2 linked regions of the Aliamphritea hakodatensis genome follow. The protein of the gene in region 2 interacts with the protein of the main gene of each other region in a pairwise test. Links are inferred from orthologs where the notes say so. Each region holds a gene or a part of one and is shown on either strand. Other genes may lie near its edges.

What was found.
Region 1: the proteins of ptsN (region 2) and trkA interact in binary tests that used the Escherichia coli proteins (3 or more experiments, as listed by UniProt). The link is inferred for Aliamphritea hakodatensis from one-to-one orthologs.

What each region holds. Positions count from the first base shown.
Region 1 is NZ_AP025281.1:39,464-50,512, forward strand. The notes cover bases 7,855-10,841. They hold trkA (Trk system potassium transporter TrkA), read right to left. Parts: upstream 10,043-10,841; coding sequence 8,666-10,042; downstream 7,855-8,665. Other genes in these bases: PCI15_RS00220 (TrkH family potassium uptake protein), read right to left, coding at 7,855-8,645; rsmB (16S rRNA (cytosine(967)-C(5))-methyltransferase RsmB), read right to left, coding at 10,071-10,841. In the rest of the region: PCI15_RS00180 (hypothetical protein), read right to left, coding at 82-315; PCI15_RS00185 (TSUP family transporter), read left to right, coding at 717-1,481; PCI15_RS00190 (DUF2164 domain-containing protein), read right to left, coding at 1,587-1,829; gmhB (D-glycero-beta-D-manno-heptose 1,7-bisphosphate 7-phosphatase), read right to left, coding at 1,866-2,402; glyS (glycine--tRNA ligase subunit beta), read right to left, coding at 2,476-4,548; glyQ (glycine--tRNA ligase subunit alpha), read right to left, coding at 4,548-5,522; PCI15_RS00210 (YtoQ family protein), read right to left, coding at 5,705-6,151; PCI15_RS00215 (lysophospholipid acyltransferase family protein), read left to right, coding at 6,217-7,140; more of PCI15_RS00220, read right to left, coding at 7,197-7,854; more of rsmB, read right to left, coding at 10,842-11,049. UniProt on the Escherichia coli protein: Part of the constitutive potassium transport systems TrkG and TrkH. May regulate the transport activity of TrkG and TrkH systems. Binds to NAD(+) and NADH.
Region 2 is NZ_AP025281.1:1,297,225-1,307,969, forward strand. What follows is about bases 5,969-8,651. They hold ptsN (PTS IIA-like nitrogen regulatory protein PtsN), read right to left. Parts: upstream 7,700-8,651; coding sequence 7,238-7,699; downstream 5,969-7,237. Other genes in these bases: PCI15_RS05925 (HPr family phosphocarrier protein), read right to left, coding at 6,040-6,309; rapZ (RNase adapter RapZ), read right to left, coding at 6,370-7,236; hpf (ribosome hibernation-promoting factor, HPF/YfiA family), read right to left, coding at 7,718-8,008; PCI15_RS05945 (RNA polymerase factor sigma-54), read right to left, coding at 8,054-8,651. Also shown: rng (ribonuclease G), read left to right, coding at 1-30; PCI15_RS05910 (YhdP family protein), read left to right, coding at 36-3,956; ribosome biogenesis factor YjgA, read right to left, coding at 3,980-4,522; mgtE (magnesium transporter), read right to left, coding at 4,561-5,910; more of PCI15_RS05945, read right to left, coding at 8,652-9,559; lptB (LPS export ABC transporter ATP-binding protein), read right to left, coding at 9,600-10,325; lipopolysaccharide transport periplasmic protein LptA, read right to left, coding at 10,325-10,745. UniProt on the Escherichia coli protein: Seems to have a role in regulating nitrogen assimilation.

The sequences.
Region 1 (11,049 bases), 1.3 Mb from region 2 along the record:
CAACAGGTATCGGCAGCAGGGCTTTTTAGGGGATGCAGCCCTGAGGGGATCGGGGGCTGCAAATTCTGTGTTGCTCAGTACTCAGTGAATGTTCTTGAAGAACTGAGTCTTTGGGCGCGCAACGTTCGGGTTAAGGTCAACGTTAAACAGCTTAGCGGCGCTGCTCAGACGGTTGATTACCTTTTGCTTACGCAGTTGACGGTCTTCCTTCTTTTGCAGGTCTTTGTATTCAGCAGAAATGCGCAGGAAGTAGTCTTTTTCAGTTTCGCCAACCAGTGGGAAGCTGTCTTTCATGAAGTTATCGAAGTTAATCATCTTGGTATCACTCAAAATAGGCTGTTAAAGGTACTGTTTGCCCGGATCACTTGAGCTTTTCAGTTGCAGGCATCATAGGCCTCTCCCGGTGCTTAAACAAACGACACTTTTTCACGCCACAGATGAATAAATGTATTCATTTCAGATTATCTTATGTGAACCTTTAGGCCTGTTTATGGGTATACGGGCTGTATTAGGCCAATAAGTCGCCTTTTTAGCCTAATTGTCTGATTTTTAATGATGAATAATACGGGGCATTGCAGAGGAGAGTTTTAATACGCTTGTCATCTTTACCTGCTTAGTCTCTTACCGTTTGATGCAGATCATTTTTTCCGTGCAATCGCCGTACAGACAGATAGACTTACTCTCCCTGTGTAAGACTGGCTGCCGAGGAAGATCAGATGGAATTTGATGCGCTGTTGCTGTTGTTACTGTTTGCTACCGGACTGGTGGCAGGTTTTGTGGACAGTATTGCCGGTGGTGGCGGTCTGATTGCCCTGCCCGTATTGCTTTCGACCGGGATGCCTCCGCTGATGGCGCTGGGGACAAACAAACTGCAGGGAAGCTTCGGAACACTTGCTGCCTCGGTGTACTTTATCCGTAAACGGCTGGTGAACCTCCGGCAAATGCGGCTGATGATCCTGATGACATTTGTAGGCGCGATGGCCGGTACGCTGCTGGTGCAGCAGATTGATGCGTCAGTGCTGGCGCTTATTATGCCCGGCCTGCTGGTGTTAATGGCACTCTACTTCATGTTTTCGAAGAAAGTACAGGATGGCGATACCGACCGCCGCCTGGGTCCCCTCGCTTTCGCCCTGAGCTGTACAACTATTGTGGGCTTTTATGACGGTTTTTTTGGTCCGGGCACCGGGTCTTTTTTCGTCATCGCTTTTGTGGCGTTGGCCGGTTACAGCCTTCCCAAAGCTACCGCTAATACTAAAATTCTCAATTTCACCTCAAATATCGCCTCGCTGATCTTCTTTGCCGTGGGCGGCCAGGTGGTCTGGATGGTGGGGCTGCTGATGGCCTGCGGACAGATAATTGGCGGCTTCCTGGGGGCCCGTGTCGTGGTGAATAAAGGTACCGGCTGGATCAGGCCTCTGATTGTTACCATGACCCTTGGGATGTCTGCAAAACTGATTGCTGATCAGTTTGGTTTTCTATAATGTAATTACTCACTAACCTATAACTTGCTGTAAAGCATATAGATTAATTTTTATCTGAGAACGGTTTAATTTTGCCGTTAGTATGCACTAACACTGGGTTGGCTCTCAGGTTATTCTGCTCATTTCATCGATTGCATCGGTAATATCCATCGTCCTTTGGGTAACGATTTGCTGAGCATCTTCCAGTGCTTTGTTGTAGTAGTGGTTGCCAATATTGTCAGAAATAAAGTCCAGAAAAAACTCTGCTTCGAATTGCCCCAGTTCCAGGTCCAGCTCATCTTCACAGTATTTTTTTAGCTTGCTCAGAATGACTTCCTTCTGTTCTTTGTCGAACTTTATCGCTGTCATGTTTAATTCCTTTTAGGTTTCACGTGAAACACCGGTTTAGCCGGTGATGATGTCTACGGCGCTGTTGAGGTTCTCACAGACAGCAGTGCGGTCCGGTAAGCCGCCTTTTTCCAGTGTGCGCTCACCTTTGCCCGTTTTGACCAGAAGTGCTTTGCAGCCTGCAGCGACGCCTGCCTGCAAATCCCGTAATGAGTCCCCTACCACGTAAACGCTCTGAGCGCGGATTTGAGGGTATTTACTGAGGATGTTCTCAATCATGCCCGGTAATGGCTTGCGGCAGTTGCAGCCATCGTCAGGGCCGTGTGGGCAGTGTTCTATATGGGTTATGCTGCCACCCGCTTCGGTGACCAGTGAGGTCATTTTGTCGTGCATGGCTGTCAGGGTTTCAGGCGTGAAGTAGCCTCTTGCAAGGCCGGACTGGTTGGTGGCTACACAGATATCAAAGCCAGCTTTACTCAGAGTGGCGATGGCTTCAATGCTGCCAGGTATCGGCTGCCATTCATCAACGGTTTTAATGTAGTTGTCGGAGTCGAAATTAATCACGCCGTCACGGTCGAGGATAACGAGTTTCATGTGAGTCCTGAATCTGGGCAATAAAAAAGCCAGTTGGTATGAGCAACTGGCTTGGTATTTTAAGTGGGCCTGATCAGCCTAGCAAAGAGATGTCTGCAACGCCAAGGAACAGGTTGCGCAGCTGGCCCAGCAGTGCAAGGCGGTTGTTGCGTACCGCTTCGTCGTCAGCCATAACCATGACATCGTCGAAGAAGGTATCAACCGCACTGCGCAGGTCGGCCAGTTGTTCCAGTACTGCCTTAAAGTCGCCTTCAGCAAACAGTGGCGCCAGTGCCAGTTGCTTATCAGAAACGGCGGTTGCCAGTGCTTTTTCTGCGTCTTCCTGCAGCAGCTCCAGTTTAACAGGCTGGGTATCTGTAACACCCTGCTTGCTGAGGATGTTGGATACGCGCTTGTTGGCAGCCGCCAGTGCGGCTGCTTCTTCCAGTGTCTGGAAGTGGTTTACGGCCTTAACGCGCTGATCGAATTCCAGTGGTTTGGTTGGCTTAACGGCCAGTACCGACAGGAATACTTCGGCAGCGATGTTTTCGTCGTCATACTTGGCGCGGAAGCGTTCCAGCATGAAGTTGAGGACTTTCTCTTCCAGGCCGTCTGCTGCCGGCAGGTCTTTGTGATTGCTGACAGCAACGCTGATCAGGTCACGCAGGTCCAGGTTCAGTTCACGCTCAACGATAATCCGCAGTACGCCAAGGGAAGCGCGGCGAAGTGCGAACGGGTCTTTGGAACCGGTTGGCGGCTGGTTAATCCCGAACAGGCCGGTCAGGGTGTCAAGGCGATCCGCCAGTGCGACAGCAATGCCGGGCTCTGTTTGTGGCAGTTTATCACCGGCAAAACGTGGCATGTATTGTTCGTTCTGCGCTTTGGCGACTGCTTCATCTTCGCCGTCATTCAGGGCGTAGTGGTAACCCATCAGGCCTTGCAGGTCGGTGAATTCGAAGACCATGTCGGTCATCAGGTCGGTCTTTGCCAGCATGGCAGCGCGTTCTGCTTTAGCCTGATCCTGGTCCAGCGTAGCGGCGATGTGTTTAGCCAGGGCTGCTACACGCACGGCCTTGTCATGCAAGGTGCCGAGATCTTTCTGGAAAATAATGCTGTTCAGTTTTTCGATGCGTGACTCAAGCGTTTGCTTTTTGTCGGTTTCGAAGAAGAATGCAGCATCGGCCAGGCGTGGGCGGATAACTTTCTCGTTACCTTCGATCACTTTGGCCGGATCCTTGGATTCGATGTTGGCGATGGTGACGAAGTACGGCAGCAACTGCCCTTCTGTATCCGTGACGTGGAAGTACTTCTGATGCTCTTTCATTGAGCTGATTACTGCCTGTGAAGGTACTTCAAGGAAGCGTTCGTCAAAGCGACCGGTCAGTGCAACTGGCCATTCATTCAGGGCAGTTACTTCGTCCAGCAAGTCGTCATCAATCTGTATAACGGCGTTGATTTTCTCGCCTTCTGCCAGAACCTGGGCACGGATTTTTTCGCGGCGCTCTTCAAAGTCAGCGATGACTTTACCGACGCTTTCCAGGTTTTCCAGATATTCGTTAGCGCTGTTCAGTTCGATGGCTTCATTGTGGTGGAAGCGGTGGCCCATCGTGGAGCGGCCAGCCTGCAGGCCAAAAACCTCACCTTCAATGACCTGATCCCCCAGCAGCATTACCAGCCACTTAGTTGGGCGGACAAACTCAGTCCGTGATGCACCCCAGCGCATACGCTTAGGGATAGGCAGTTTCTGAATAGCGTTTTCAGCAATGGCAGACAGTTCGCTGACCAGAGGCTTGGCCGGTGTTTCCTGACGGAAGCCCATCTTGCCGTCAACCTCTTCCAGTTGCTCGACAGTTGCGCCGCATTTTTTGGCAAAGCCCTGCAGTGCTTTTGACGGATTACCCTCTTCATCATAAGCGATGCGGGCCGGCGGGCCCTGCATGAAGAAGCTGCTGCTTGGCACTTCCGTTTGCAGGTTGCTGATCTGAACGGCCAGACGGCGTGGTGCTGCGTACGCTTTCACATCGTCGTCGTTAAAGGCGGTTTGCTTACCAAACTGTTCCTGGATGCCGTTGCAGATTTCCTGTTTCAGCGCGTTAGAGAGTGACAGTAAGGCTGCCGGTGGTAACTCTTCTGTTCCCAGTTCAATTAAGAAATCCTGAGTGGCCATTACTTGCTCTCCTCTTCGCTGGCGGCGAGTACTTCGTTACGGATGGCTTCGGAGGCCATCGGGAAGCCCAGTGCTTTACGGGCATCGTAATAGGCGTGTGCCACTTCACGGGCCAGGGTGCGAACCCGCAGAATGTAACGCTGACGCTCGGTTACAGAGATTGCGTGGCGGGCGTCCAGCAGGTTGAATGTATGAGACGCTTTCAGAACCTGTTCGTACGCTGGCAGCGGTAACGGGGTTTCAAGTTCCAGCAGCTTGCGGCACTCGCTCTCGTAGTGATCGAAGTTTTTGAACAGCATAGGTACATCGGCGTGTTCAAAGTTGTAGGTAGACTGCTCTACTTCATTCTGGTGGAAGACGTCGCCGTAGGTGACCGGGCTGCCGTCCGGGTTGTATGTCCAGATCAGGTCATAAACACTTTCTACGTCCTGAACGTACATTGCCAGACGTTCCAGGCCGTAGGTGATCTCGCCGGTGACCGGGTAGCATTCAATGCCACCGGCCTGTTGGAAGTAAGTGAACTGAGAGACTTCCATGCCGTTCAGCCATACTTCCCAGCCAAGACCCCAGGCGCCGAGTGTTGGTGACTCCCAGTTGTCCTCTACAAAGCGAACGTCATGAACCAGGGTGTCGATGCCGATGCGTTCCAGAGAGCCCAGGTACAGTTCCTGAAGGTTGTCCGGAGACGGTTTCATGACGACCTGAAACTGGTAGTAGTGTTGCAGGCGGTTGGGGTTATCACCGTAACGGCCATCGGTCGGACGACGGCTTGGCTGTACGTAAGCAGAGTTCCAGTTTTCCGGGCCGATTGAACGCAGGAATGTTGCCGGGTGGAACGTGCCTGCCCCTACTTCCATATCCAGCGGCTGTACTACAACACAACCTTTATCTGACCAGTATTCTTGCAGCGCCAGGATTAATCCCTGAAAAGTGCTGGCATCTGAACTCGCTTTGTCTGTCACGGAGATCACCATAGTCGGTTAACAGTAAAAAAATAGAGCAGGATTATACATGAATTTGCCGGGCTGATGGGGGGCAATGTGTCGTCGGCAGATAAGAATTTTCAGATTTTTACCTGTGCTGTTTATGATAGCGGTATCAGGTTTCCGTTAGTGAACAAGGTGGCCGTTGCAGCCACCCTGCAGGAAGATGTGTATCAGTAATCCAGAGTAAGATATTTCAGGATTTCGATGACTTCTTCAGTGTTCTTTGCTGTGGCATGTGCAGCCGCATCGATTTCTTTCAGTGGATGTGTCAGCTCTTCTGCATGTTCAACGATCAGAGATTTGCCCAGTGCTGCTGCCATACCTGCATCAAATGCAGCGTTCCACTGACGGTACTTATCACCAAAGCGAACGATGACAATATCGGCGCGCTGAATGGCTGTCATGTGGCGCATGCTGTTTATTTTTGCTGCTTTGTGATCCTTCCAGAAGTTGTTCTCTTCTGCTCCCAGGATCTCAACGCCACAGTCATCGCTGGAACCATGATCTGTATTTGGAGTCATCACTGTTACTGGCAGGTTCAGTTCTTTGATAGCGGTTTTAATTTTTTCACGCCAGTCAGTGTGGATTTCACCTGACAGGTATACGCTGTATTGCATTATTATGCTCCGGTCTTGTTCTAAGTTGGATTTCTTATTTCTCACCTTATCCGTCAACCATTATAATGGCTGCGAATTTTCATCTCTATGACAAAAGGTTTCACGTGAAACAATTGAAAGGTCCTTTAGCTGTCGGGTTGCTTTTTTTGCTGTCGCTACTGCCCCTCTCCATGGCGAGAAGCCTGGGTAGTTTTATCGGCCGGCGTATGAATCAGGGTACTGGCAAACCGGCCAGAAATACCCGAAAAAATATTGCTGCCTGCTTTCCTGAGCTGGATTCAGCCGGTCAGGAAGCGCTGATCAGCGCAAGCCTGGAAGAGACTGGCTGCTCGATGGGTGAGATGGGTATGTCGTGGATTTGGCAGCCGGAACGGGTGCTGGGAAAAGTGACGGCGGTACAGGGTAAAGAAGTTCTGGATGATGCGCTGGCAGAAAACCGTGGTGTTATTCTGATTGCGCCGCATATCGGTAACTGGGAAGTGCTGAACCTGTGGCTGAGTAAATACTATAAGCTGACCGCTATGTATAAGCCGCCAAAGATTAAGATGATGGATGATCTGATCCGTAAAAAGCGTGAGCGGATTGGCTCACAGCTGGCACCGGCCAATGTTAAGGGTGTCCGGATGGCCGTTAAGTGCCTGCGTAAAAATGAGATTCTGGGTATCTTGCCCGATCAGGAGCCGGATAAGTCCGGTGGTATTTTTGCACCCTTTATGGGGGTTCAGGCATTTACGATGAAGCTGTTACCTCAGCTGGCGGCACAAACCGGTGCTGTGGTTGTGTCCGGTTATGCTAAGCGTGTGGATGGCGGTTTCGAATTATTCTTCCACCATGCTGAAGGTGATATCAACAGCAAGGATCTGGATGAAGCAACCGCAGCGATGAATCAGGAAGTTGAATATTGTGTGCGCCAGGTGCCGGAACAGTATCAGTGGGAGTACCGCCGGTTTAGCCGTCGTCCTGAAGGTGATGCCGCGTTTTATAAATAACTGCCCTGCCGGGGCATTAAAAAAGGAGCCATATGGCTCCTTTTTTTATTGGCTGTTCAGCGTTTCCAGAACGCCGGTGTAAAGAGTACCAGCAAGGTAAATACTTCGAGTCGTCCCAGCAGCATGGCAAAGCACAGTACCCATTTGGCGGGGGTGTTCAGATCGCCATAGTGTACCGATACCTGACCTAGACCCGGCCCCAGGTTATTCAGTGTCGCCCCTACTGCAGACCATGCGGTAATCTGGTCCAGGCCGGTGCCTAAGAGGATTATCAGCATAATCACGAATACGATAAGGTATACCGAGAAAAAGCCCCACACGGCCTCCAGAACGCGGTCAGAGATGGGGGTCTTGCCGAGTTTGACCGGAATGACGGCGTTGGGGTGAATCAGACGGGTGATTTCCCGGGAGCCCTGCTTGAGGATCAGCAGGATGCGGATAACCTTCATGCCGCCACCGGTAGAGCCGGCACAGCCACCGGAGAACGCCGCGACGAACAGCAGGAATGGCAGCATGACCGGCCACTGGGCGAAATCGGCGGTGGCGAATCCTGTGGTGGTGGCAATGGACACTACTTCAAAGATCGCTTTACGGACAGATTCCAGCGGCGCATAGGTGTCGGTGAATACCAGTACCAGCGATGCCAGCAGGCTGATGCAGGCCAGTATGCAGAGGTAAAATTTGAATTCCGGGTCCTGCCAGTAATGGCTCAGGGAGCGCTGCCGCCAGGCGAAGAAATGCAGACCGAAGTTGACGGCAGAAATGATCATAAAGAAGATGCAGATGGCTTCGATCAGCGGGCTGTCAAAGTAGCCGATACTGGCGTCATGGGTTGAGAAACCGCCGATAGCCACGGTGGAAAAACTGTGGCTCACCGCATCGAAAAGGGTCATTCCCGCCAGCCAGTAACCCAGTGCGCAGGCAATGGTCAGAGACAGATAAATGTACCAGAGTGCCTTGGCGGTTTCGGTAATTCGCGGGGTCAGTTTACTGTCTTTTACCGGGCCTGGCGTTTCTGCACGGTACAGCTGCATGCCCCCGATGCCCAGCATCGGCAGGATAGCCACCGCCAGTACGATAATCCCCATGCCACCGAGCCACTGTAGCTGCTGCCGGTAGAAGAGGATGGCTTTGGGCAGTGCGTCGATGCCGGTAATGACAGTGGCCCCGGTAGTTGTCAGGCCGGAAAGTGATTCGAATACCGCATCCACAAAGCTCAGGGTGAGTTCTTCTGAGAGGATAAACGGGATCGAACCGAACAGGCCAAGTACCGACCAGAACAGAACGGTGATCAGGAATCCGTCGCGGGTGCGAAGGTCCTGTCTGACCTTGTAGACCGGCAGCCAGATGATAAAGCCGGTCAGCAGTGTGATCAGAAAGCCGGTCAGAAAGGCTTTGCTGGACTGACCTTCATAGAGGGTGTCGATCAGGACCGGTGGCAACATGGTGAAGCTGAAGATCATCAGCAGGATGCCAAGTATACGGAGTATCACTTTATAGTGCATAGGTCAGTGCCGTCCGGTTATCAGAAGAAGCCCAGGCCAACCTGGAAGAGGCGTTCGACTTCGCGGATTTTACGTTTGTCGATCAGGAACAGAATGACGTGATCATCGTTTTCAACCACCACGTCATCGTGGGCAATCAGTACCTGATCTTTACGGACAATGGCACCTATGGTGGTGCCGGCCGGCAGATCGATATCTTCGATTGCTTTACCGACAACCTTGGAGTTGCGTTTGTCGCCGTGAGCAACGGCTTCCAGTGCTTCTGCTGCACCGCGGCGCAGTGAATGCACGGCGGCGACGTCACCACGGCGCACGTGGGTCAGCAAGCTGCCGATGGTGGTTTGCTGTGGCGATATGGCGATGTCGATCACCCCGCCCTGCACCAGGTCTACGTATGCCGGGTTGTTGATCAGGGTCATTACAGTACGGACGCCTAAACGTTTTGCCAGCATGGAGGCCATGATGTTGGCTTCGTCGTCGTTGGTCAGGGCGCAGAATACGTCGGTGTCTTCAATATTTTCTTCCAACAGGAGATCTTTGTCGGAGGCGCTGCCATTCAGCACAATGGTGTTATCGAGCCGCTTGGCCAGATCGTGACAGCGTTTCAGGTCCCGTTCGATGATCTTTACCTGAAACTGATCTTCGATACTGCTGGCCAGCCGGGCTCCAATGTTGCCGCCGCCGGCGATAATGATGCGCTTGTACGGCCGGTCCAGACGCCGTAATTCGCTCATCACTGAGAGAATGTCTTTGGTAGCCGCGATGAAGAACACTTCATCATCCGCTTCGATGACAGTATCTCCTTTCGGAATGATCGGGCTACCCTGGCGGAAGATGGCGGCTACCCGGGTGTCGACGGATGGCATATGGGTGCGCAGAAAAGATATTTCATGGCCAACCAGTGGGCCGCCGTAATAGGCTTTAACGGCTACCAGCTGTGCCTTGCCGTCAGCAAAATCCAGTACCTGCAGTGCACCGGGATGCTCAATGAGGCGTTTGATGTGTTTGGTTACCAGCTGTTCAGGGCTGATCAGTACATCAATGGGAATCGACTTATTGCAGAATACTTCGCGGTTATGGCGCAGGTAATCGTGTTCCCGTACCCGGGCGATCTTGGTGGGGGTGTTAAACAGGGTATGGGCAAACTGACAGGCGATCATGTTGACTTCATCGCTGTTCGTCACGGCAATCAGCATGTCCGCATCCTGGGCGCCGGCCTGTTCCAGAACGCCGGGGTGTGATGCTTTACCTTCCGTTGTACGGATATCAATCCGGTCCTGTAATTCGCGCAAACGGACGATATCCGTATCAACAATGGTGATGTCGTTGGCTTCGTTGGCCAGGTTTTCCGCTAAGGTTCCGCCTACCTGCCCTGCTCCGAGAATGATGATCTTCATTACTCACTGCTACCTTTATGCTGACTTATCACTCGCCGCCGTTAACGGGGCTTTCTGTTTTGCTCAGTAATGCGTAATAGAAACCGTCGTGTCCGTCCGGTTGCGGAAACAACTGCCGTCCAAACGGACGTGCCTGGCCCCAACTGGCTTCTATGTCATGGTGTACAGCGTCTTCCTGCTGTTTCAGAAAGCGCTCTACCACCCGTTCGTTTTCCTGTGGGAAGACGGAACAGGTGGCGTAAACAAGCTTGCCGCCGGGCTGTAACATCTGCCAGCCATTTTGAAGGATGGCAAGCTGGATATCGGCCAGTGGCTTCAGATCTTCATTGCGGCGCAGGCCTTTAATGTCCGGGTGGCGGCGAATCACTCCGCTGGCAGAACAGGGGGCATCAATCAGGATGCGGTCGAACAGCTGGCCGTCCCACCAATCCTGAGAGGCTGCGTCGGCGACGACCACTTCGGCATCCAGTTGAAGGCGCTGCAGGTTTTCTTCAATGCGGCTGGCACGTTTGGCTTCCAGCTCAACCGCTACTGCTGCGCTCAGGTCCGGTTCCTGCTCCACGATATGGCAGAGTTTACCGCCCGGTGCGGCGCAGGTGTCCAGTACCCGTTGACCGGCCTTAAGATCCAGCAGTTCAGCACTCAGTTGAGCAGCTTCATCCTGAACGCTGGCAAAACCTTCATCGAATCCGGGCAGCAGATCCACATCGCAGGCTTCATCCAGCTGGATTGCCTGCATGGAATGGGCGCCCGGAAACGCGTCTATTTCGGCTTCGTCCAGCCAGTCGAGGTACTGGTCCCGGGTGCAGCGTTGCTGGTTGATCCGCAGAGTCATCGGCGGTTGCTGATTATTCTGTTCGAGGATGAATTCCCAGTGCTGCGGCCAGTTATGGCGCAGCTTATCGATCATCCATGCCGGGTGATTGAAACGAAATTCCGGTTCATTCTCCAGGGTGGCGAAGAGGCTGTCCTGTTCCCGCTGTAAGCGACGCAGTACGCCGTTCAGC
Region 2 (10,745 bases):
CCTGAGCACTATGATGTGGTGCTGCGGTAAAAACCATGTGGTTGCTTAAAACAGGCGTTCGCTGGCTAAACTGGCTGGTGCTGGCTGTTTTGCTGTTGCTGGTCATTGCGATGCTGGCAATCCGGCAGATGATGCCGCTGGTGAGCGATTATCGTGAAGATATCAGCAGTTATCTGAGCCGGCAGCTGAATGCTGAGATCAGCATGCAGCAGATCAGTGCTGACTGGGACGGACGCTATCCGCGACTGTATGTCAGTGATCTGCAGGCCCGTTTACCGGATGAAAATCTGGATGTTCAGGTGCAAAGTCTGGATCTGAGCTTCAATTTTGTTGCCAGCCTGTTACGGGGTGAACCTCTTTTTCAGCGTATAGATGTGCGCGGTGTTCAGACCCGTGTCATTCTGCCGGCAGACCTTGGTGCTGAGGTGCCTGTTGCTCCTGGTTCCGGTTTGCAAACGGAAGTGCCGCAATGGCTCACTCTGTTGCTGAATCAGCCGCGTATTTATGTATCAGACAGCCAGATTTTACTGCAGCCGTCCCAGGGGGACGCGGTGGCTGTACAGCTGCAGTCTGCGCAGTTAGAAAATACCTCAGAACAGCATCAGCTGTCAGTGGGGCTGGAACTGGCGGTTGCCGGTGAACCTGCGAATACCCTGCGGCTGGTTCTGGAAAGCAATGGCCTTAAGCAGACACCGGCAGTGGATTTTTATGTGCAGGCCAATGCGTTATCCACTGGCCTGCTTGATACCGTCAGGCGGTTGCTGCCGGGCGTTGGTGGGCTGAATGAGGTGGATGTTGAGCAGCTTGATGCCGGTATCAGCCTTTGGGGGCGCTGGAGCAATGGCGCGATCAGCCGCTTGCGTACCCGGATGGATATCAGATCGTTGCTACTTGAACAGCCTCAGCCTGTTCATCTGGAAGACTTTACTGCGGATCTGGTGTTTTCTGAAGAGGCCGGCCTGAAGCGTTTGCGGGCCAGTCATCTGGAAGGTGTGCTGGACTCGGCCCGGTTAAGAATTAACGAGGCGGTGCTGCAGCAGCGTCATGACAGCCTGCGTTTTACCATGCCTGAGCAGAATCTTGGTCGTCTGGAGGCCTGGCTGTTACAGCAGTCTTTTATTCCGCAGGCAGTGCGTGATGAAATCGCTTTGCTGGCTTTGCAGGGGAATGTTCGGAATATTCAGGTGGACTGGCCTGTTCTGTCTGACGCTGACCCGGAGGGAGGCGTTGATCTGGCCGCTGTCGGATTACCTGCTTTCAGCCCTCTGGATTTTGCCGCTGTTGCCGATCTGGACCGGGTTGGATTTAACGGCTATGAAGGTGCACCGGCGATGCAGGGTGTGGATGGCCGTCTTGAGCTGGCGTATCAGGATGATGAGCTGAATGGCCGGATTGATCTGGCCAGCGATGATCTTGGTCTGTTCTTTCCGGAAGAGTTTAATGCTGGCTGGCGTTTTGACTATGCCCGCGGCACAACCTTTTTCCACCTGAAGGAGCAGGTGCTGACGCTCAGCAGTGACCTTGTGCGCCTCCGCAAAGAAGGGATAAACGCCAGTGGCCGCTGGAGCCTTTATCTGCCGCTTGATCCTGAGATTCGCAGCGAGCTGACATTGCTGATTGGCATTAAAGATGCCGATGGCCGGTTAGCGCCGACCCTGATTCCCCATAAAGAACTTTCTGACGAACTGAATAACTGGGTAACTGCTGCCGTGAAGCAGGGGCAGGTGACTGAAGGAAGTCTGTTGCTTCATACCAATACCCGTTCGGCTTTCAGTGATGAACCGCAGGTTGTTCAGCTGTTCCTGGATGTGAAGGGCGGCACCATTGACTATGATCCGAACTGGCCTGCCGTTACTGGCACGGATGCCACCATGCTGATGCGTGAAGAAGGGCTGGAAATTTATGCCACCGGCGGTCAGTTAAAGGGCAGTGCTCTGGAGCAGGCGTGGGTATATTTACCACCGGGAACCGAAACATTACGGGTATTGGGATGGGCTCAGGGGGATGCTGGTAATATTCAGGATGTGCTGCTGGGCAGCAATATCTTTTCTGAACCGGTTGAAGAGTTGCAGCAATGGCGGGTAACCGGGCAGGCAAAGACTGCCGTGAACCTGAATTTACCGCTGGACGATCCTGAAGCGGTACCTGATGTGGATGTGGCTGTGGATTTATCTGCAGGGCAGCTCAGCTCAGACGCGCGTCAGTTAAGTTTGTCCGGGCTGGTCGGGCGCTTGAATTATAATCAGCGCAAGGGCCTGTCATCACCGTCACTGAAAGGGCAGATATTCGGAGAGCCGTTTAGCGCTACCATTCTCAGCCGGAATACCCGGCAGGGCACCGTTACTTCGACGACGTTAAACTCCCGGGTCGAGCTGAAGAAAATTCAGCAATGGACCGGAGAAACCGTGCTCAGCGGTATGCAGGGCAGGCAGGCGTATACCGCTACGCTGGATATCTGTGCAACGGCCAGTTGTTCTAAGTTGCAGATTGAGAGTGATCTGAAGGACACTGAACTGAGTTTTTTTGCACCGCTTAATAAGCCAAAAGGTGAAAGATTGCCTTCGCGATTCTCTATGAATTTTGCGGCTACGCCGACGCTGACGTTTAACTTAGGTCAGCGGCTGGCGGCGGCGATGGTGTTGAGAGGGGAGGACATTGAACGTGCTAAGTTTGATTTTGGCACGCAGAAAACCTCTTTACCTGCGCAACCGGGGTACAGTCTGTCTGGTTACCTTGACCGTTTAAATATCGACGAATTACAGCAGTTTTTATCGGCTAACGGTCTGGTGAATGAGACTTCGCCGGCCCCGGGCGGTACGGCATCGGCATCGCCGGCGGCGCTTGAGGCAATTGCAGAAATTGATATGACGCTGTCTGAAGTGTCTTTTGGAACCACCCGGCTTAAAGATGTCCGCTTAGAATTGCAGGACCTTGGTGAGCAGCGCCGGATCAGCCTTCACAGTTCCGCAGTGCAGGGGTCGCTCACGATTAGTGATAACCGTCCATATTTGCTGGATCTGGCCTATATCGACCTTGATGCCCTGTTGCCTGAAGATGCCGGTGATAATGCAGCAGAAGCGCCGTTTGTGGATTCAGCCATCAGGCCTGGTCAGTTGCCGGCTGCGAATGTAAAAGTTGGTCAGTTGGTGTACCACGGTAAGCGCTGGGGAGAGTGGGGCTTTAGTCTGCGAACCCAGGATGGCGACAGCGTATTCAGTGACCTGTACGGGCGTATGGATCAGTTGAATATTAAAGGTGATATACGCTGGTCTTCCGGTACGCCTTCGCAGTCAGAACTGCGCCTGAGCTTACGGGGCGATAATGTCGGACAAAGTCTGATGACTGCAGGCTATCAAAAGGTGCTGGAAACCAGAGAGTTTCGTGCGGATACCAAAATGTTCTGGTCCGGTGCGCCCTGGCAGTTCAGTCTGGGACGTGTCAGAGGGGGCGCAGACTTTGTTGCGGAAGAAGGGCGACTGATTGAAAGCGGAACTTCCAGTAACTTTTTGCGTATTTTTGGCATTCTGAACCTGAATACCCTTGGCCGGCGGTTGCGGCTGGATTTCAAGGATCTGTTTGCCAAGGGCGTCAGTTTCGATGTACTTAAAGGCCGCTACCGGATTGAAAACGGTATCGCGTCGAGTGTGGAGCCTCTGACACTGGATGGCCCTTCGGCCGATGTTCAGCTCACCGGTGATATCGATCTGGTGACGGAAACGCTCAATACGGAAATGCAGGTCACCTTGCCGGTGACCGATAACCTGCCGATTGCGGCTGCTCTGTTAGGCGCGCCTCAGATTGCCGGCGCAGCGTTTATCATCGATAAACTGTTCGGCGATGAAATTAAAGAAAAGGTGGCCGCGGTGCGCTACCGGATGCAGGGCGACTGGGGCGATCCGCAGTTCGAACTGATTACTTCCGGAAAAGACCGGACGCAGGGTGTGGTTGAAAACTGACCCGCGTCCTTAGCCGGAAAGATTTAAAGCTGGAAGCGGGACTCAGCCCGTTCCCGGAGGTACTTAAACAGCTTCCGGGCGGCAACCGGCGGTTTATTCTGAGACAGCTCTTTTTTAGCATTGCGCAGCAACTGGCGCAGGTGCTGAATATCGGCACCGTCATCTTCATTCAGATAGGCCTGCAGGTCAGCATTGTCACCCTCAATCAGGCGGTCACGCCAGCGTTCCAGTTTATGGAACATCTGTGCATGTGCCTGTTTGCCCGCTTCAAAGCGGTCCAGGGCGGCTTCAATGGCTTCTGTGTCTTCGCTGCGCATCAACCGGCCGATGTATTGCAGGTGGCGGCGAATCGCCTCTGAACGGGGCTGAAGGCGGCCTGCTTCAACGATGGCAGCACGCAGCTCCTCACTCATTGGTACCTGTTCAGCCTGCTCTTTGTTCAGCGCGGTGATTTTGGCGCCCAGATCCTGTAAGGCTTCCATTTCGCGCTTACGCTGGGTTTTTGAAACCCATTCTTCATCATCGTTAAACTGTTCGTCGGCGTCCGGGAAATATTGGTTACTCATAATGTCCACTTAACTTAAGGGGGTTAGCGGGTATGCCACTAACTATAGAAGAAGGTTGCCAGACCGAGAAAGGCAAAGAAGCCTACTACATCGGTGATGGTTGTCAGTAATACGCTGCCGGCCAGTGCCGGGTCGATTCCCCAGGCTTTAAGAATAATCGGTAACAGCGTGCCGGCCAGCGCAGCAGCTATCAGGTTGATGACAATGGCACAGCCGATAATAAGGCCGATGGTGGTGTCCTGAAACCAGAGTACCGCAATCACTGCAACCACAATGGCCCAGAGGATACCGTTGGCAGTGCCGACCACCAGTTCACGGTTCAGCAACCAGCCGGCGTTAGACCGTTCAACGTGGCCCAGAGCCTGACCCCGGATCACCAGCGTTAATGCCTGGCTGCCGGCAATGCCGCCCATACTGGCGACAATGGGCATCAGTACCGCCAGGGCAACCACCTTATCGATGGTGTCTTCAAATATGCCAATGACCGCTGAGGCAATGAAGGCCGTAATCAGGTTAACCCCCAGCCATACCGCTCTGCGGCGGGTGGTTTTCATAACCGGGGCGAAAGTATCTTCGTCGTCGTCCAGACCCGCCATACTCATCAGCGAGTGGTCGGCGTCTTCACGGATGACGTCGACCACGTCATCGATGGTGATACGGCCCAGCAGCTTGTTATTTTCGTCTACCACAGGTGCGGATACCAGATCTTCCTGTTCGAACAGTTGTGCGACCTTGTCATCCGGCATTTCTGCTTCAATGGGTTCCGCGTCGGTGGACATGATTTCCCGGACAGTGATGCTCGGGTCGCTGACCAGCATCCGGGTCAGCGGCAGGTTGCCGATGTATTCATCTTTCCGGTTAACCACGAACAGGCTGTCGGTCATATCCGGCAGCTCGTCGTGCCGGCGCAGGAAGCGTAACGCTGTTTCCACGCTGATATCCGGGCGCACCGTGATGGTGTCTGTGTTCATCAGGCCGCCGGCGGTATCTTCCGGGTAAGACAATACCGCTTCCAGACGTTCCCGGTTCTGGCTGCCCATTGAGCGCAGAATTTCCCGGGTCAGGGTTTCCGGCAGTTGCTGGATGACGTCGGCCATGTCATCGGTTTCAAGGGCTTCGGTGATGGCCAGAACTTCCTGCGCGTCCATCTGGCTGAGGATTTCGGTCCGTACATCATCCCCCAGATCCTGCAGTACATCGGCTTCCAGTTCCTGGTGAATCAGACTCCAGAGCAGGCGCCGTTCTTTCGGTGGCGATTTTTCCAGCAGGTGAGCGACCTCAGAGGGGCGCAGGGTATTGTTGAGGGTATAACGAATCTGTTTGAACTCACCACTTTCCACAGCTTCTGAGAGTTTATCTAGATCTGTTCTTTCAGTGGTTTCGATCATTCAGGGCCTCAGCAATTCCGGAAAAAGTGACGGGCAGGCATAACCGGCTTATCACCGGTGAAAGGCTATTATAGCGGATTGTTTTTCAAGGGATAAGGGATGATTGCGGCAGGAGCGGGTGTGGCAGGCTTATTCTGCTTCGTCAAAACGGTTATTTATCAGCTCAACGATTGCGTTCAGTGCTTCCTGTTCATCTTCACCGTCGGTACTGATCGTCAGTTCGGTGCCTTTGCTGGCTGCCAGCATCATGACCGACATAATGCTTTTGCCATCAACCTGACGGCCATCTTTTGCCAGCTGAATATCACAGCTGAACTTGCTGGTGAGGTTAATCAGCTTAGCGGCGGCCCGGGCGTGCAGGCCGAGTTTGTTGATGATGGTTAACTGTTGTTCCTGCATAAGTCCTGATACGCCTCCGTTGTTTACAGTGTCAGGGTGGGGGCAAAGCTGTTTGCCGCTTCAGGGAAGTTCCCTGTGCCTGACATGAACATTATCCATAGTTCGTCTGAAATGGCTAGCTAACTGCTCGGCGATAAACACTGAGCGGTGGTGGCCGCCGGTACAGCCGATGCCGATTGTGACATAGCTGCGGTTATTTTTTTCGAATACCGGCAGCCATTTTTCCAGATAACCGGTGATGTCCGCCAGCATTTCACTGACTTCTGTTTCCTGGCTGAGGAAATCGATAACCGGTTGTTGCAGGCCGGTATACTCGCGCAGGGGGGGCAGCCAGTATGGGTTCGGCAGGCAGCGGACGTCGTAGGTAAAGTCCAGATCCAGCGGCAGACCGTATTTGAAACCGAAAGATTCAAACTGGATAGACAGCCCCTGTTCCTGTTTCTGCATGATGCGCAGTTTGATGCTGTCGCGCAGCTGATACAGTGACAGGCGGGTGGTGTCCAGACGCAGATCTGCCAGTTCCGCCAACGGGCCAAGCAGCTCGCGCTCATACTCGATAGCGTCTTTCAGGCTGCGCTGTTCGTTAGAAAGCGGGTGCTTGCGCCGGGTGGCACTGTAACGTTTAAGCAGCACTTCTTCGTTGCTGTCCAGATATAAGAGCTCACAGCTGATGTTCTGTTTTTCCCGCAGTTTTTTCAGAATTGCCGGAAACTCTTCCAGATTACTGAGCGGGTTACGGGCGTCAATACTGACCGCCAGCAGGGTTTGCGGTGCATCGTTACTGGTTTTTTCCGGGGGGCGGGTGATCAGTTGGGGTAACAGGTGGGCAGGCAGATTGTCGATGCAGTAGAAGCCAATGTCTTCCAGCGCCTGCAGAGCGGTACTTTTACCCGAGCCGGAACGGCCGCTGATCACTACCAGTTTCATGTCAGTTATTCACCTTGTAATGGGTCGCTGCCTGCAGTAATTCTTCGCCGGAGGAAGCACTGCGCAGCTGTTGACGAAATTCGGTCTGACTGAACAGTTCTGCCAGGTTGCCCAGCGTTTGCAGGTGTTTATCACAGGCGTCAGTGGGTACAAGCAAGACAAACAACAGATCAACAGGCGCGCCGTCGATGGCGTCAAAATCAATGGGATTGGCCAGCTGAACGAGGCATCCAACCACCTGATTGTAGTGGTCCAGTCTGCAATGGGGAATAGCGACGCCTTCTCCGATACCGGTACTTCCCAGGCGTTCCCGGCCGATCAGGCCTGAAAAGATGTCTTCTTCTTCAAGGTCGTCTGACTGTTGGGCGATGGTTTTACTGATGAGTTCCAGGGTGCGTTTTTTGCTGCCGCCCTCAAGAGCGTGGAGCACTCTTGAGGGGGTAAGTAGATCTTTGATTAACATAAGGTTTCAGAAACGTTGCTATTTGTGATTCTTTAGTTTTTCTTTATGTTTGATAACCTGGCGGTCGAGCTTGTCGATCAGGCCATCAATTGCGGCATACATGTCATCGTGTTCGTGTGTGGCGAACAGTTGGCCACCGGCTACATGAACATCACCTTCGGCTTTTTGCCGGGTTTTTTCAATGCTCAGTGTGACCTGGGCGTTGGTGATGTTGTCGAAGTGACGTTCCAGTTTGCTGAATTTGCTGTGCACATAGTTGCTCAGTGATTCTGTCAGTTCGACGTGGTGACCAGAAATATTGATTTGCATGGCAATCTCCTTGTTAGTGCATTACGGATGTTATCCGTAATTTCATTAAACCAGACGCTTTCGTTCATTTGAAGGTGGAATATTCAAAGACTCACGATATTTTGCGATGGTTCGGCGGGCGACTTTGATTCCCTGCTCATCCAGCAACTGGGTAATTTTATTATCACTCAGCGGCTTGGCAGGGTTTTCAGCAGCAACCAGTTTCTTTATCAGCGCACGGATTGCGGTGGAGGAACAGGTTCCGCCTCCGTCCGTGCTGACGTGGCTGGAGAAGAAATATTTAAGTTCGAAGATACCTCTCGGGGTATGCATATACTTTTGGGTGGTTACCCGGGATATGGTTGATTCATGCATGTCGACAGCTTCGGCAATATCATGCAGCACCATTGGCCGCATGGCTTCTTCGCCTTCTTCCAGGAAGTCCTGCTGGCGGGCGACGATCTCACGGGTGACCTTCAGGAGGGTTTCATTACGGCTGAGAATGCTTTTAATGAACCAGCGCGCTTCCTGCAGATGGCTTTTGAGATAGGTGTTGTCAGGGCTGTTGTCAGCCCGTTTAATCAGGTCTGCATAGCTGTCATTGATGCGTAACCGGGGAGAGGCTTCAGGGCTGAGTTTTACCTGCCAGATACCTTTGTCCTGGCTGACAAATACGTCAGGTATGACGTATTCAGAATGGCTGGTGGTGATCGTGGCACCGGGCTTCGGATTCAGCGACTGAATCAGGGCGACCACGGCCTGTAACTGTGGTTCTTTGAGCCGGGTTTTACGCATCAGCAGTTTGTAGTCATGGCTGCCAAGAATCGGCAGGTACTGGCTGGCGATCTTACGGGCTTCTTTGAGGTACGGGGTGTCAGCCGGTAACTGATCCAGTTGCAGTAACAGGCATTCACTCAGGTCGCGGGCAGCAACACCCGGCGGGTCAAATTGCTGCACCCGGCGCAGCACCGCTTCAATCTCGTCGAGTTCGGTTTCCTGCAGGCGTGAATCGTCCTGGCTGGTGAAGTGCTCGTGAATGGCTTCCAGTTCAATGCTCAGGTAGCCGTCCGGGGTAATTCCATCAATGATATTGGTGGCAATTAACTGATCCAGCTCGCTCATTGGCGTCAGGTTCAGCTGCCAGTTCAGGTGATCCTGCAGGGTTTCTACCGCCGTATCATTGGCTTCAAAGTTGCTGTCGCTGAAGTCATTATTGCTGGTCGATGCCGGCGTGGCCGTCTGAAAGGTATCTTCCCACTGGCTGTCCGTTGACAGCTCATCCGGAATGTCTTCATTCCAGTCACTGTCTGCTACATGGGTGTCTTCCGGTTCAGCACTGACTGTTTCAGTGGTTTCCTGCCTGGCTGGTGCGTCGGCGTCATGCTCGACTTTCGCTTCAGTGTTTTCGGCTGCTTCTTCTTCACCCACTTCTAACATAGGGTTGGAGTCGAGGGCTTCCTGGATTTCCTGTTGCAGGTCAAGCGTTGACAGTTGTAACAGCCGAATCGCCTGCTGCAATTGCGGGGTCATCGTAAGGTGCTGGCCAATCTTCAGTTGTAACGCCTGTTTCATATAACTGCTTGTACCTGTCAGAGAATGGAAAGGGAGAAAACTACAGGCGGAACTGCTCGCCCAGATATGCCTGCTTCACTTGCTGATTACTCAGTATATCTTCTGGTGCGCCAGCGGCAAGAATATATCCTTCACTGACTATATACGCCTGTTCACAAATATCTAATGTTTCACGCACATTATGGTCAGTAATCAGGATGCCGATGTTTTTGCTTTGCAGGTGTTTAATGGTGGCTTTTATATCGGTGACCGAAATAGGGTCCACGCCTGCGAAGGGTTCATCCAGAAGAATGAAGCTGGGTTCTGTTGCCAGGGCGCGGGCAATTTCAACCCTGCGGCGTTCGCCTCCGGATAAAGCCATCCCCAGACTGTCAGCCAGATGGGTTACATGAAATTCTTCCAGCAGTTCGGCCAGTTTTTCTTCGCGCTGCTGTTTGTTCAGTTCCGGACGGGTTTCAAGGATCGCCATAATGTTATTCCGTACGCTGAGCTTACGGAAGATGGACGCTTCCTGTGGCAGGTAGCCGATGCCTTTGCGGGCACGGTTATGCATGGCCTGTTTGGTGAGGTCCTGATCATCGAGCAAGATCGTGCCCTTATCAGCGTCTACCAGTCCGACAATCATATAAAAACAGGTGGTTTTGCCTGCGCCGTTAGGGCCCAGCAGGCCGACAATCTGTCCACGCTCGATATGCATGGAGACATCTTTTACAACGGATCTGCCTTTGTAGCTTTTAGCCAGATTTAATGCTTTGAGACTGCTCATTAATTGTTGCCGCTCTTATCATTGCTTTGAGCTGCTTTTGGCTGAATAACCATAATCACCCGTTCATTTGAAGCTTTGTCGTCGCTGAATGCTTCAATGGTACTTTTTTTCATGTTGTACACAATCCGGTCACCGGTGAAGACATCTCCGCCCTGCGTGACTTTAGCTTTCCCGGTAATGACCAGTATTTCAGCGCTGGTATCGTAATCCAGCTTGTTACCATACGCATGGGTAAGCGGTTCCTGCTTATTGGGCTTTTGTTCATAGTGAGCCGGGCTGCCCAATGCTTTGATGTTCGTGACGCCGCCGTTTTTTTGTTGTAACTCGACAGTGCTGCCCTCGATCTTCAGGGTGCCCTGCTGAACATTGACGGCACCCTTGTATACCGTAATCCCGGTCAGCTCATTCATATTGGCGCTG